Regions from separate parts of the Amycolatopsis sp. DSM 110486 genome, predicted to be linked through region 1. Evidence: riboswitches for the same ligand, from Rfam matches in the RefSeq annotation. Region 1 holds a riboswitch; the other holds the start of a gene.
What was found. A riboswitch is a leader RNA that binds a small molecule or an ion and turns the genes downstream of it on or off. The one in region 1 is predicted to bind cobalamin.
Positions count from the first base shown of each region.

Region 2: another riboswitch for cobalamin. It lies ahead of metE (5-methyltetrahydropteroyltriglutamate--homocysteine S-methyltransferase); the one in region 1 lies ahead of K1T34_RS16115 (hypothetical protein).

Region 1 is NZ_CP080519.1:3,329,009-3,334,464, forward strand. Features, by position in the region: gene K1T34_RS16100 (ECF transporter S component) at 1-779, opposite strand, end outside; gene K1T34_RS16105 (ABC transporter ATP-binding protein) at 776-2,374, opposite strand; gene K1T34_RS16110 (CbiQ family ECF transporter T component) at 2,371-3,447, opposite strand; gene K1T34_RS16115 (hypothetical protein) at 3,437-4,081, opposite strand; cobalamin riboswitch at 4,095-4,230, opposite strand; gene K1T34_RS16120 (Gfo/Idh/MocA family protein) at 4,274-5,170, shown strand; gene K1T34_RS16125 (VanZ family protein) at 5,428-5,456, shown strand, end outside.
Region 2 is NZ_CP080519.1:6,834,173-6,839,628, forward strand. Features, by position in the region: gene metE (5-methyltetrahydropteroyltriglutamate--homocysteine S-methyltransferase) at 66-2,321, opposite strand; cobalamin riboswitch at 2,418-2,614, opposite strand; gene K1T34_RS33550 (ribonucleotide-diphosphate reductase subunit beta) at 2,709-3,782, opposite strand; gene K1T34_RS33555 (ribonucleoside-diphosphate reductase subunit alpha) at 3,855-5,456, opposite strand, start outside.

The sequences.
Region 1 (5,456 bases):
CGGGTGAACGCCGCTCGCCGAGCCGCGCGGCGCAGGATCGTGAGGATGGCCGGGCCCAGGACCAGGATCGCGACGAGGTTGGTGATCGCGCGGCCCGTGTCCCAGCCGAGTGTGGACGTCAGCACGGTGAAGACCAGGAACCGGTGCAGGTTCGCGCCCAGCGGCGCGCCCGGCACGAAGTCCAGCGCCGACGTGCCCGCGAGGAACGGCCACGTGAACATGCTCATCGCGAGCCCGTAGAAGTACGCGGCCACCACGCCGTAGACGGCGAGCAGCGCGATCTCCCAGCGGCCGCGCACACCCCGCGGCAGCAGCCCCGCACCCAGGCCGACCAGCGAAGACGCGAGCATCTGGAACGGCAGCCACGGCCCGACGCCGCCCGTGAGCAGCGCGGACGCGAAGAGCGAGGTCGCGCCCAGCACGAAGCCGAAGCCCGGGCCGAAGACGCGACCGGCGAGCACGAGCAGGAAGAACACCAGCTCGATGCCGCCCGTGCCGGCGCCGAGCGGCCGCAGCGCCGCGTCGACCGCGGACAGGACACCGAGTAGCGCCAGCGCCTTCGCGTCGAGGCCGCCGCTGGACAGTTCGGCGAGCAGGATCAGGATCAGCACCGGCAGGGTCGCCATGAAGATGAACGGCGCGTCGGCCGTGTGGCCCGAAGGCGGCGTGGACACGAAGAGCGGCCAGCAGAACATCGCCAGGCCGAGGACCACGGCGAGCACGAGCACGGCGGCGGTTCGCAGCCGGATCCGCACGGCGGGCCCGAGGAAGTCCGTCACCTCAGCGCCTGCTCGACCTCGGCGACCGTCAGCCATTCCTGCGGCGCCAGGACCTTCGCGACCTGCGGTGCGAACGCCGGGGACGACACGACGACGTCGGCAGTCGGGCCGTCGGCCACGACCTCGCCTTCGGCCAGCACCACCACGCGGTGCGCGGCCACGGCGACGAACTCGACGTCGTGCGTGGCCAGCAGGATCGCGTGGTCTTCGGCGGCCAACGCGGCCAGCACCGAGGCGAAGTGGCGCTTCGCGGGGTAGTCCAGGCCGCGCGTCGGCTCGTCGAGCAGGACAACGGGCGGCGCGGCGGCCAGCTGCACGGCCAGCACCAGCGCGAGCCGTTGTCCTTCCGAGAGGTCACGAGGGTTCGCAGCCGCGGAGACACCCGAAACCAGCCGGTCCAGCAGTGTCCGGGCCGTGCCCGCGGCGGCGCCCGATTCGACGTCCGCCTGCCGGCACTCGGCGGCCACAGAGTCGAGGTACAGCAGGTCGGACGGCGTCTGCGGCACCAGCCCGACACGCGACCGCGCCGCCCGCGGCCGCACCGACGCCGGGTCCGCCCCCAGCACGTCGACGGTCCCGCCCGAGCGCGGCCCACTGCCCTGCAGCGCCCACAGCAGCGAAGACTTGCCAGACCCGTTGCGCCCCATCAGCGCGACGACCTCGCCCCGGCCCAGCCGCAGGTCCACCCCACACACGGCCGCTACGCCCCCGTAGCGCACCTGCACCCCCTGCGCGGTGAGTGCGTCCTCCGCAGGCACGCCGGCCGCGGCCGGGCGGGTCACCGACGAGAGCCGCTCCCGCAACGGCCCGGCCCGCCGTCGCGCGTCCCGCACCGAGAGCGGCAGCGGCGACCAGCCCGCGAAGCGGCCGAGCTCCACGATCGGCGGCGCCACGTCGGCGTCTGCGAACACCTCCGCCGGCGGTCCGGACCGCACGGAACCGTCGCCCGGCAGGTAAAGCAGCCGGTCGGCGTACTGCGCCACGCGCTCCATCCGGTGCTCCGCGACGACGACCGTGGTGCCGAGGTCGTGGACCAGCCGCGTGATCGCGGCCAGCACCTCCTCGGCGGCCGTCGGGTCGAGGGCGGACGTCGGCTCGTCCAGCACGAGCACGCGCGGGTGCGCCGTCAGCACGGACCCGATCGCCACGCGCTGCTGCTGTCCGCCCGAAAGCGTCCGAAGTGGACGGTCGCGCAGCTCGGCGATGCCCAGCAGGTCGAGCGTCTCCTCCACGCGCTTGCGCATGACGTCGGGCGCCACGGCCAGCTGCTCCATCGCGTACGCGAGCTCTTCCTCGACGGTGTCCGTGACGAACCCCGCGAGCGGGTCCTGCCCCACGACGCCGACCACGGAGGCCAGCTCACGCGGCGGGTGCGTGGCCGTGTCCAGGCCGTCGACGAGCACACGCCCGGCCAGCGTCCCGCCGGTGAAGTGGGGCACGAGCCCGTTGATTGCGCCGAGAAACGTCGACTTGCCGACCCCCGTGCGTCCGGCCACGAGGCACAGCTCGCCTTCCTCCACCACGAGGTCGACGCCGCGCAGCACCGGTGAGGAAGCTCCGTCATAGGTGACGGTGACCTGTGAAAACTCGATCATCGTGCCACCTGGGCGACCGGCAGCGGCCGCGGCGCGAGCCACGCCGGCAACACCGCGATCAACACGGCCAACGTCGGCAGCAAGGGCAACGTCGGCCAGCTCGGCGGGCTCACCGACGTGGCCAGCTGCGCCGGCGGAGCAGCCAGCAGCAGCCCCGCCGACGCGACTCCGCACAGCACCACCAACGTCTCCGGCAACCGCCACGGATCAGGCCGGTACGCCGTCCGCTGGATCCGCCGCCCGCCCAGCACGAACCCGGCGGACGCCACGGCCAAGCCCGCCACCAGCATCGGCACGCCGAGCCAGCTCGACGACCCGTCGAGCACCCCGTACACCCCGACGGCGACCCCGAACAGCCCCGCGAGGACGCAGGTCGCGATCAGCACGCGCACGCGCTGCGCGAGGTAGCCGCGCCGGCCGTAGCCGCGCGAGTCCATGGCCGCTGCCAGCAGGAGCGAGCGGTCCATCGCGTCCGCGAGCACCGGCACGAAAACCCCCTTCACGAACCTCAGGCCCCGCCCGCGGGCCGCCCGCAGCCGCCGCGCGCGCCGCACTCGCTGCACGCTCTCCACCAGCTGCGGCGCCACCGAAAGCGCCACCGTGACGGCCGTGCTGACCTCGGCCAACGCGCCGGGCACGGCCTTGAGCAGGCGTTTCGGGTTGGCCAACGCGTTGGCGGCGCCGACGCAGAGCACGATCGTGGCGAGCCGCAGCCCGTCGTAGAAGCCGCCGAGCAGCTCCTCGGCCGACGTCGGCCCCAGCAGCTCGATCCCGGCGGCCGCGGCGGGCAGCGGGATCGCCGGCAGCGTGAAGAGCACGTGGCCACCGTCCTCGCCGCCGATGAGGATGCGGAACAGCACGCGTGACACCACGATCACGCCCGCGACCAGCGCGTACACGCGAAAAGCCAGCGCCCACGGCGCGTCGCCCCGGCGGTTCACCACCACGAACCCGGCCACGGCGATCACCAGCGTGAGCAGCAGCGGGTTGGTGGTGCGGCTGGCGGCGACGGCGAGCGCGAGCGCCCACACCCACCACGCGCCCGGGTGCAGAGCCCGCGCGTTACCGGGCAGCACGCCTGCGCCGCAGCCCGACGACCACACCCGCGACGACGAGCACCGCGATCACGACGAGCCCGATCACCAGGCTCCACGGGAAGCCGTTGCCGCCGGGATCCGTAGCCGCGGCCGCGGGAACAGGCGCGTTGGCCTTCCGCACCGGTGCCACCCGCGGCGGCGGATAGTCCTGGAAGGACTTGTTGTGCGCGAACGACCAGCCCTCGAAACTCCCGGCCGGCGGCTTCCAGCCCTGCACGCCGACCTGGCTCGAAGCCCACTTGCCACCGTCGGTCGCCGTCCAGAAGCTCCACGACGCGCTCTCGGGCGGCATCCCCGAGCACGACTGGTCGGCCGGTTTGCCCTCGATCTTGCAGATCAGCGCCAGGCCGTACTTGCCGACGCCCGCGAGGTCGAGGCCCGCGTTCTGCATGGCCGCCACGCCGTCGGCCTGCGGCCCGGGCGCGCAGCGGATCAGGGTGTCGCCGCCGAGATCCTGGAAGTCGACGACCACCGTCACGCCCGTGGCGTCGGGGCAGTACCCCGCGGTGCCCTTCCCGGGCACGGTCGCAGTGGCGGTACTCGCGCCGGACAGACCGGCGGTGACCAGGAGCGCGGCCACGGCAAGGAGCCGGGCAGGGAACAACTGCATCGTTGATGAACCTCGCATCGAGTCGGACCACGGCGGGCGATCCGGCTCACGGCCGCACGGGCGGCCGCTCACGGTTGCGGGTCAGCGCCGGATTCCCACCGGCTTCCCCCGATCGTGGTGTACAGCTGACCGACGTTAACCCACCGGAGGTACCCGCCGGAAGCGGCGCCGGACACACCTACACTTCCGGGCGTGGACGTCGGACAGCTGCGCATCGGCCTCGTCGGAACCGGTCCCTGGGCGACCACGGTGCACGCGCCGGGCCTGACCGAACACCCCGGCACCGAGCTCACCGCCGTGTGGGCGCGCCGCATCACCAGCGCCCGTCCGCTGGCCGAGGCCCACGGAGCCGTCGGCACCGACGATCTCGAGGAGCTGTTCTCGCTGGTCGACGCCCTCGCCTTCGCCGTGCCGCCCGCCGTGCAGGCGGAGATCGCGACGCGCGCGGCCGAGGCCGGCAAGCACCTGATCCTCGAGAAGCCCATCGCCGCCGACCTGGCGAGCGCGCAGCGGCTGGCCGACGCCGTGGACAAAGCCGGCGTCGCGTCGCTCGTGATGCTCACGCTGCGGTTCTCCCAGCAGACGCGCGAGTGGCTCGACGGCCTCGCCGCCTCGGGCGGCTGGCGCGGCGGTGGCGCGCGCTGGCTGTCGGGCGCGCTGCTCGGCGGGCAGTACTCGACCTCGGCCTGGCGCCTCGACGCGTCCGGCGGCGCGCTAGCCGACATCGGCCCGCACGCGTTCGACCTGCTCGACGCCGCCCTCGGCCGCATCACCGACGTGCTCGCGGCCCACCGCGGCCCCGATGACCTGTGGCAGCTGATGTTCGCCCACGAGGGCGGCGCCACGAGCACCGCGACGCTGTCGCTGCGGCTGCCGGTTCAGCCGACCGTCGTCGAGGTCGCGGTCTACGGCGAGCACGGCTACCGGACACTCGGCCGCAAGCCAGGCACCGCCGCGGAGTCCTACACGGCCTTGCTGGACGACTTCGCGGCCATGGTCACGAGTGGAACGACCACGCATCCGTGCGACGTCCACCGTGGCCTGCACCTGTCCGCGCTCATCGAGAAGGCGCGCGAGCTCGCCGGGTAGTACACAGGCTCGAACCCTTGTTTTCCGTTGTGGACAAGGCTTTTCACCAAGTCGGCGAAATCCTTCCACAGGGTTGTCCACAGCATCCACTATGGACGGTCCGCGCCTCGACCGAACCACGGGAAGCCGTTTCGCGCCACCGGAAAGATCACCGAATAGTGCGGCCCGCTGAGCATGCCGACTCGAACCGGCGATGCGAAGGTTGATCTTGGGAAGGCGGGAAGAAACAGTTCAGAGGGGTTCGAGAAGGGAAGCGCATGGGCGCCTTGCTGCGCGCTTTCTGGGG
Region 2 (5,456 bases), 3.5 Mb from region 1:
ATCCTTGACGAAGATCCGGTGCCGGGCGGTGGTTCGCGCCGCCCGGCACCGTTGCCCGGGGTTGCTCAGCCCTGCTCGGCGCGGACCTGGCGGGCTGCCGCGACGAGGTGGCGCAAGGCGGGCTCCACCTCGGCGTAGCGGCGCGTCTTGAGGCCGCAGTCGGGGTTCACCCACAGCCGGTGCGCCGGCACGGCGGCGGCCGCCGTGCGCAGCAGGTCCGCGACCTCCTCGACGCCCGGCACACGGGGCGAGTGGATGTCGTAGACGCCGGGGCCGACGCCGCGCGCGAACCCGCCGGCCGACAGGTCGGCGAGTACCTCCATTTTCGAGCGCGCGGCTTCGATGCTGGTCACGTCGGCGTCGAGGCCGTCGATCGCCGAGAGCACCTCGCCGAACTCCGAATAGCACATGTGCGTGTGGATCTGGGTGCCCGCGGCGGCTCCGGCCGTCGCGACGCGGAACGCCCGCACCGCCCAGTCGAAGTAGACCTCGTGCCCGGCCGCGCGCAGCGGCAGCAGCTCCCGCAGGGCCGGCTCGTCGACCTGGATCACGCGCACGCCCGCGGCTTCGAGGTCGGTCACCTCGTCGCGGATCGCGAACGCGACCTGCAGCGCGGTGTCGGCGAGCGGCTGGTCGTCGCGCACGAACGACCACGCGAGGATCGTGACCGGGCCGGTGAGCATGCCCTTGATCGGCTTGGTGGTGCGGCTTTGCGCGTACCGCGCCCACGGCACGGTCATCGGCCGCGGGCGCGAGACGTCGCCGTAGAGGATCGGCGGGCGGACGCAGCGCGAGCCGTAGGACTGCACCCAGCCGTGCTCGGTCGAGGCGAACCCGGCGAGCTGCTCGGCGAAGTACTGCACCATGTCGTTGCGCTCGGGCTCGCCGTGCACCAGCACGTCGAGGCCCAGCTCCTCCTGCAGCCGCACCACTCGGTCGATCTCGGCGTGCATCTGGGCCACGTACTCGGGTTCGTCGAGCGTGCCCGCGCGGTACGCGGCGCGGGCCTTGCGGAGGTCGGTGGTCTGCGGGAACGAGCCGATCGTGGTGGTCGGCAGCGGCGGCAGGCCGAGGGATTCCCGGTGCGCGGCCGCCCGTTGCTCGTACGGTGCACGCACGGCGTCCTGCGGTGTCAGCGCCGCCAGCCGCTCCCGCACGGCCGCGTCTGCCGGGTTCGTCGCGCGGTCCGCGACGGCCGCCCGCGCCGCCGACAGGTCCACGTCTTCGCCGCGCAGCGCCCGCCCGAGCAGCACGACCTCGGCGACCTTCTGGTCGGCGAACGCGAGCCAGCTCCCGAGTCGTGAATCGAGGTTCTCGGCCTCGACGTCGTAGGGTACGTGCAGCAGCGAGCACGATGTCGTGACGCTCACGTGCTGCGCGGTGCCGGCCAGCCGCGCGGCGCGTTCCAACGCTCGGTCCGGGTCGGTGCGCCACACGTTGCGCCCGTCGACGACGCCGGCGAGCACCTCCTTGTCGCGCAACGCGCCTTCCGCGGCCACAGCGTCCACAAAGGACGCGTCGGTGACGAGGTCCACGGCCAGCGCCTCGATGGGGGAGCGGGCCAGCACGCCCAGCCCGCGGCCGAGTCCGCCGAAGTAACCGGCGACGAGCAGCTTCGGGCGGTCCTCGGCCTTGGCCAGCACGTGGTACGCGCGGGTCAGCGCGTTGAGCTCCTTCGTGGTGCGGTCACCGGCGAACGCCGGTTCATCAAGCTGCACCCACTCGACGCCTTCGGCCTTCAGCGCGGCCAGCAGCTCCGCGTAGGCGGACAGCAGCTCGTCGAGCAGCTCCAGCGGTTCGAAGCCGGGCTGTGTCGCCTTGCTGAGCAGCAGGAACGTGACCGGCCCGACGAGTACCGGCCGCGTCTCGATCCCCAACTCCCGGGCTTCGCGCACCTCGTCGAGCGGCTTCGTGCCCGACAGCGTGAAGCGCGAGCCGGGACCCAGCTCGGGCACGAGGTAGTGGTAGTTGGTGTCGAACCACTTGGTCATCTCGAGCGCAGGCTCGTCCTGCACGCCGCGCGCGGCGGCGAAGTACGTGTCCAGCGGTGAGAGGCCGAGGCGCGCGAAGCGCTCCGGCAGCGCGCCGAACAGCTCGGCGGTGTCGAGCACGTGGTCGTAGTGGGAGAACGTGCCGGACGGGATCGACTCCAGGCCGGCGTCGCGCAGTCGCGACCAGGTCTGTGCGCGAAGTTCGCGGCCGGTGGCGAGCAACTCCGCTTCGCCGGTGGTGCCGGCCCAGTAGCGCTCCAGGGCGCGCTTGAGCTCCCGGGCCGGGCCGATGCGCGGGTATCCCAGGATGGTGGTGCCGATGGTGGTCACAGGCTCTCTCCTCGCGAGCTCGCCAACGAGCCCGGGCACGCGAGAACCGCGTTTCGCCTCAGGCCTGCTCCCACGGGGCCCGGACTCACGCACGCCGTCGGCGCACGTACCACGGGCAGGTCTTCGGACTCGTGGGCGAACCGCTCGCGCCTACTCACCGTCGCTTCCCGGGCCTTCGCCCAGTGCTTGACCACGAAATCGTGGTGACGGCTTTCGTTCCCACTCACCGCTGCGGGGCAGTCCCGGATTCACACCGGGTTCCCTGTTGCCTCACCGGGGCACGACCGAAAAAGCTCGGCCACGCCCTGGCGAACCAGTGGCGTGGCCGAGCCTAGCGGGTCGGGGTTGCCGGCGGCACAAGACGCACCCCGGTCCCAGAGTCCGGGATCAGTCCCAGTCCAGCGCGCCGCCCGACTGGTACTCGATCACGCGGGTCTCGAAGAAGTTCTTCTCCTTCTTCAGGTCCATCGCCTCCGACATCCACGGGAACGGGTTCTCCGTCTCCCCGAAGATCGGCGCGAGGCCGATCTGCTGGGCGCGCCGGTCGGTGATGAAGTGCATGTACTGCTCGCACAGCTGCGCCGAGAGGCCCAGCATGCCGCGCGGCATGGTGTCGCGCGCGTAGCGGACTTCCAGCTCGCACGCGTCGGTCAGCATCTGCCGGATCTCCGCCTGGAACTGCTCGGTCCACAGGTGCGGGTTCTCGATCTTGATCTGGTTGATGCAGTCGATGCCGAAGTTCAGGTGGATCGACTCGTCGCGCAGGATGTACTGGTACTGCTCGGCGATGCCGACCATCTTGTTGCGGCGGCCGAGCGAGAGGATCTGCGCGAAGCCGGTGTAGAACCACATGCCCTCGAAGATCACGTAGAAGGCCACGAGGTCGCGCAGGAACGCCTGGTCGGCCTCCTGCGTGCCGGTCTCGAAGTCCGGGTTCTCGAGGTTCTGCGTGTACTTCAGCGCCCACGCGTCCTTCTCGGAGATGGACGGCACCTCGCGGTACATGTTGAACAGCTCGCCCTCGACCAGGCCGAGGCTTTCGCAGATGTACTGGAAGGTGTGCGTGTGCACGGCTTCCTCGAACGCCTGGCGCAGCAGGTACTGGCGGCACTCGGGGTTGGTGATCTGGCGGTACACCGCGAGCACGATGTTGTTGGCCACCAACGACTCCGCGGTGGCGAAGAAGCCGAGGTTGCGCTTGAGCATCTGGCGCTCGTCCTCGGTCAGGCCGTCGGGCGACTTCCACAGCGCGATGTCGGCCTGCATGGCGACCTCGGTCGGCATCCAGTGGTTGTTGCACGCGGCGAGGTACTTGTCCCACGCCCAGCGGTACTTCATGGGCAGCAGCTGGTTCACGTCGGCGCGCGCGTTGATCATGCGCTTGTCGTCGACGTTGATCCGGGCGGCGCCGACCTCGATCTCGCCGAGGCCGGTGGCGTCCGTGGTCTCCACGTTGGTCATCAAGAGGCTCCAAGAAAAAAGGCTCGTGAGGGGCGCGGCGGGTTCTCGCCCGCCGCACCCCTCACGAGGAGGTCACTGGCAGGCTTCGCAGTCGGGGTCGTCGATGCGGCAGGCGGCGCCTTCGGTGGCGACGAAGTCGATGTCGTCGACCTTCGGCATTTCCTTAGGCTCGGCGGGCTTGGCGGCCGGGACCGCGGCGGGCACGGCCGCGGCGGGGCTCGCCGGGACAGCGGCCGAGGGCGACGGCGCCGGGGCCGGCGTCGCGGCCGGAGCAGCGGCGGCGGCGGGGGCGGCCGAGACCGCGTTCAGCTTGCCGTCGGTGCCGCGCAGGGTGCTCTTCTCCACGTGCGTCGCCGACTGCGCGCGCAGGTAGTACGTGGTCTTGAGGCCCTTGTGCCACGCGTAGCGGTACAGCTCGTCGAGCTTGCGCCCGCTCGGCGCCGCGATGTAGAGGTTCAGCGACTGCGCCTGGTCGATCCACTTCTGCCGGACCGAGCCCGCGTCCACGATCCACTTCGACTCGATCTCGAACGCGGTGGCGTAGAGCGCCTTGAGGTCGTCCGGCACGCGGTCGATCTGGCCGAGGCTGCCGTCGAAGTACTTCAGGTCGCTGACCATGACCTCGTCCCACAGACCGCGGGCCTTGAGGCTCTTGACCAGGTGCGGGTTCACCACGGTGAAGTCGCCCGACATGTTCGACTTCACGTACAGGTTCTGGAACAGCGGCTCGATCGACTGGCCGACGCCGGAGATGTTGGAGATCGTCGCGGTCGGTGCGATCGCCATCACGTTGGAGTTGCGCATGCCGACGGTCTTCACGCGCTCGCGCAGCGGCGCCCAGTCCAACGTCGTGGAGGTGTCGACGGCGAGGGCGTCGCCCTGGCGTGCGTCGATCAGCAGCTGCATCGAGTCGATCGGCAGGATGCCGCGGCTCCACAGCGAACCCTCGAACGTCTGGTACTGGCCGCGCTCCTCGGCGAGGTCGGTCGACGCGGAGATCGCGTAGTAGGACACGTGCTCCATGCTGAGGTCGGCGAACTTCACCGCCTCCTGCGAAGCGAACGGAACGCCGATCTCGAACAGCGCGTCCTGGTAGCCCATGATGCCCAGGCCCACCGGGCGGTGGCGCAGGTTGGAGCGGCGCGCCTCCGGGATCGTGTAGAAGTTGATGTCGATCACGTTGTCGAGCATGCGGACCGCGGTGCGCACGGTCTTCTCGAGGCGCTTGGTGTCGAGGCCCTCGGGCGTCACGTGCTTGAGCAGGTTCACCGAGCCGAGGTTGCAGACCGCGACCTCGTCGATGTTGGTGTTCAGCGTGATCTCGGTGCACAGGTTCGAGGAGTGCACCACGCCGACGTGCTGCTGCGGCGAGCGCAGGTTGCACGGGTCCTTGAACGTGATCCACGGGTGGCCGGTCTCGAACAGCATCGTCAGCATGCGACGCCACAGGTCGACGGCGCGCAGGCGGCGGAAGACCTTGATCTCGCCGCGGTCGGCGGCGGCCTCGTACTCGCGGTAGCGCTCGGCGAACGCGTTGCCGTAGAGGTCGTGCAGGTCCGGCGTCTCGTTGGGGGAGAACAGGGTCCACTGCGCGTCGGCCTCGACGCGGCGCAGGAACTCGTCCGGCACCCAGTTCGCCGTGTTCATGTCGTGCGTGCGGCGGCGGTCGTCACC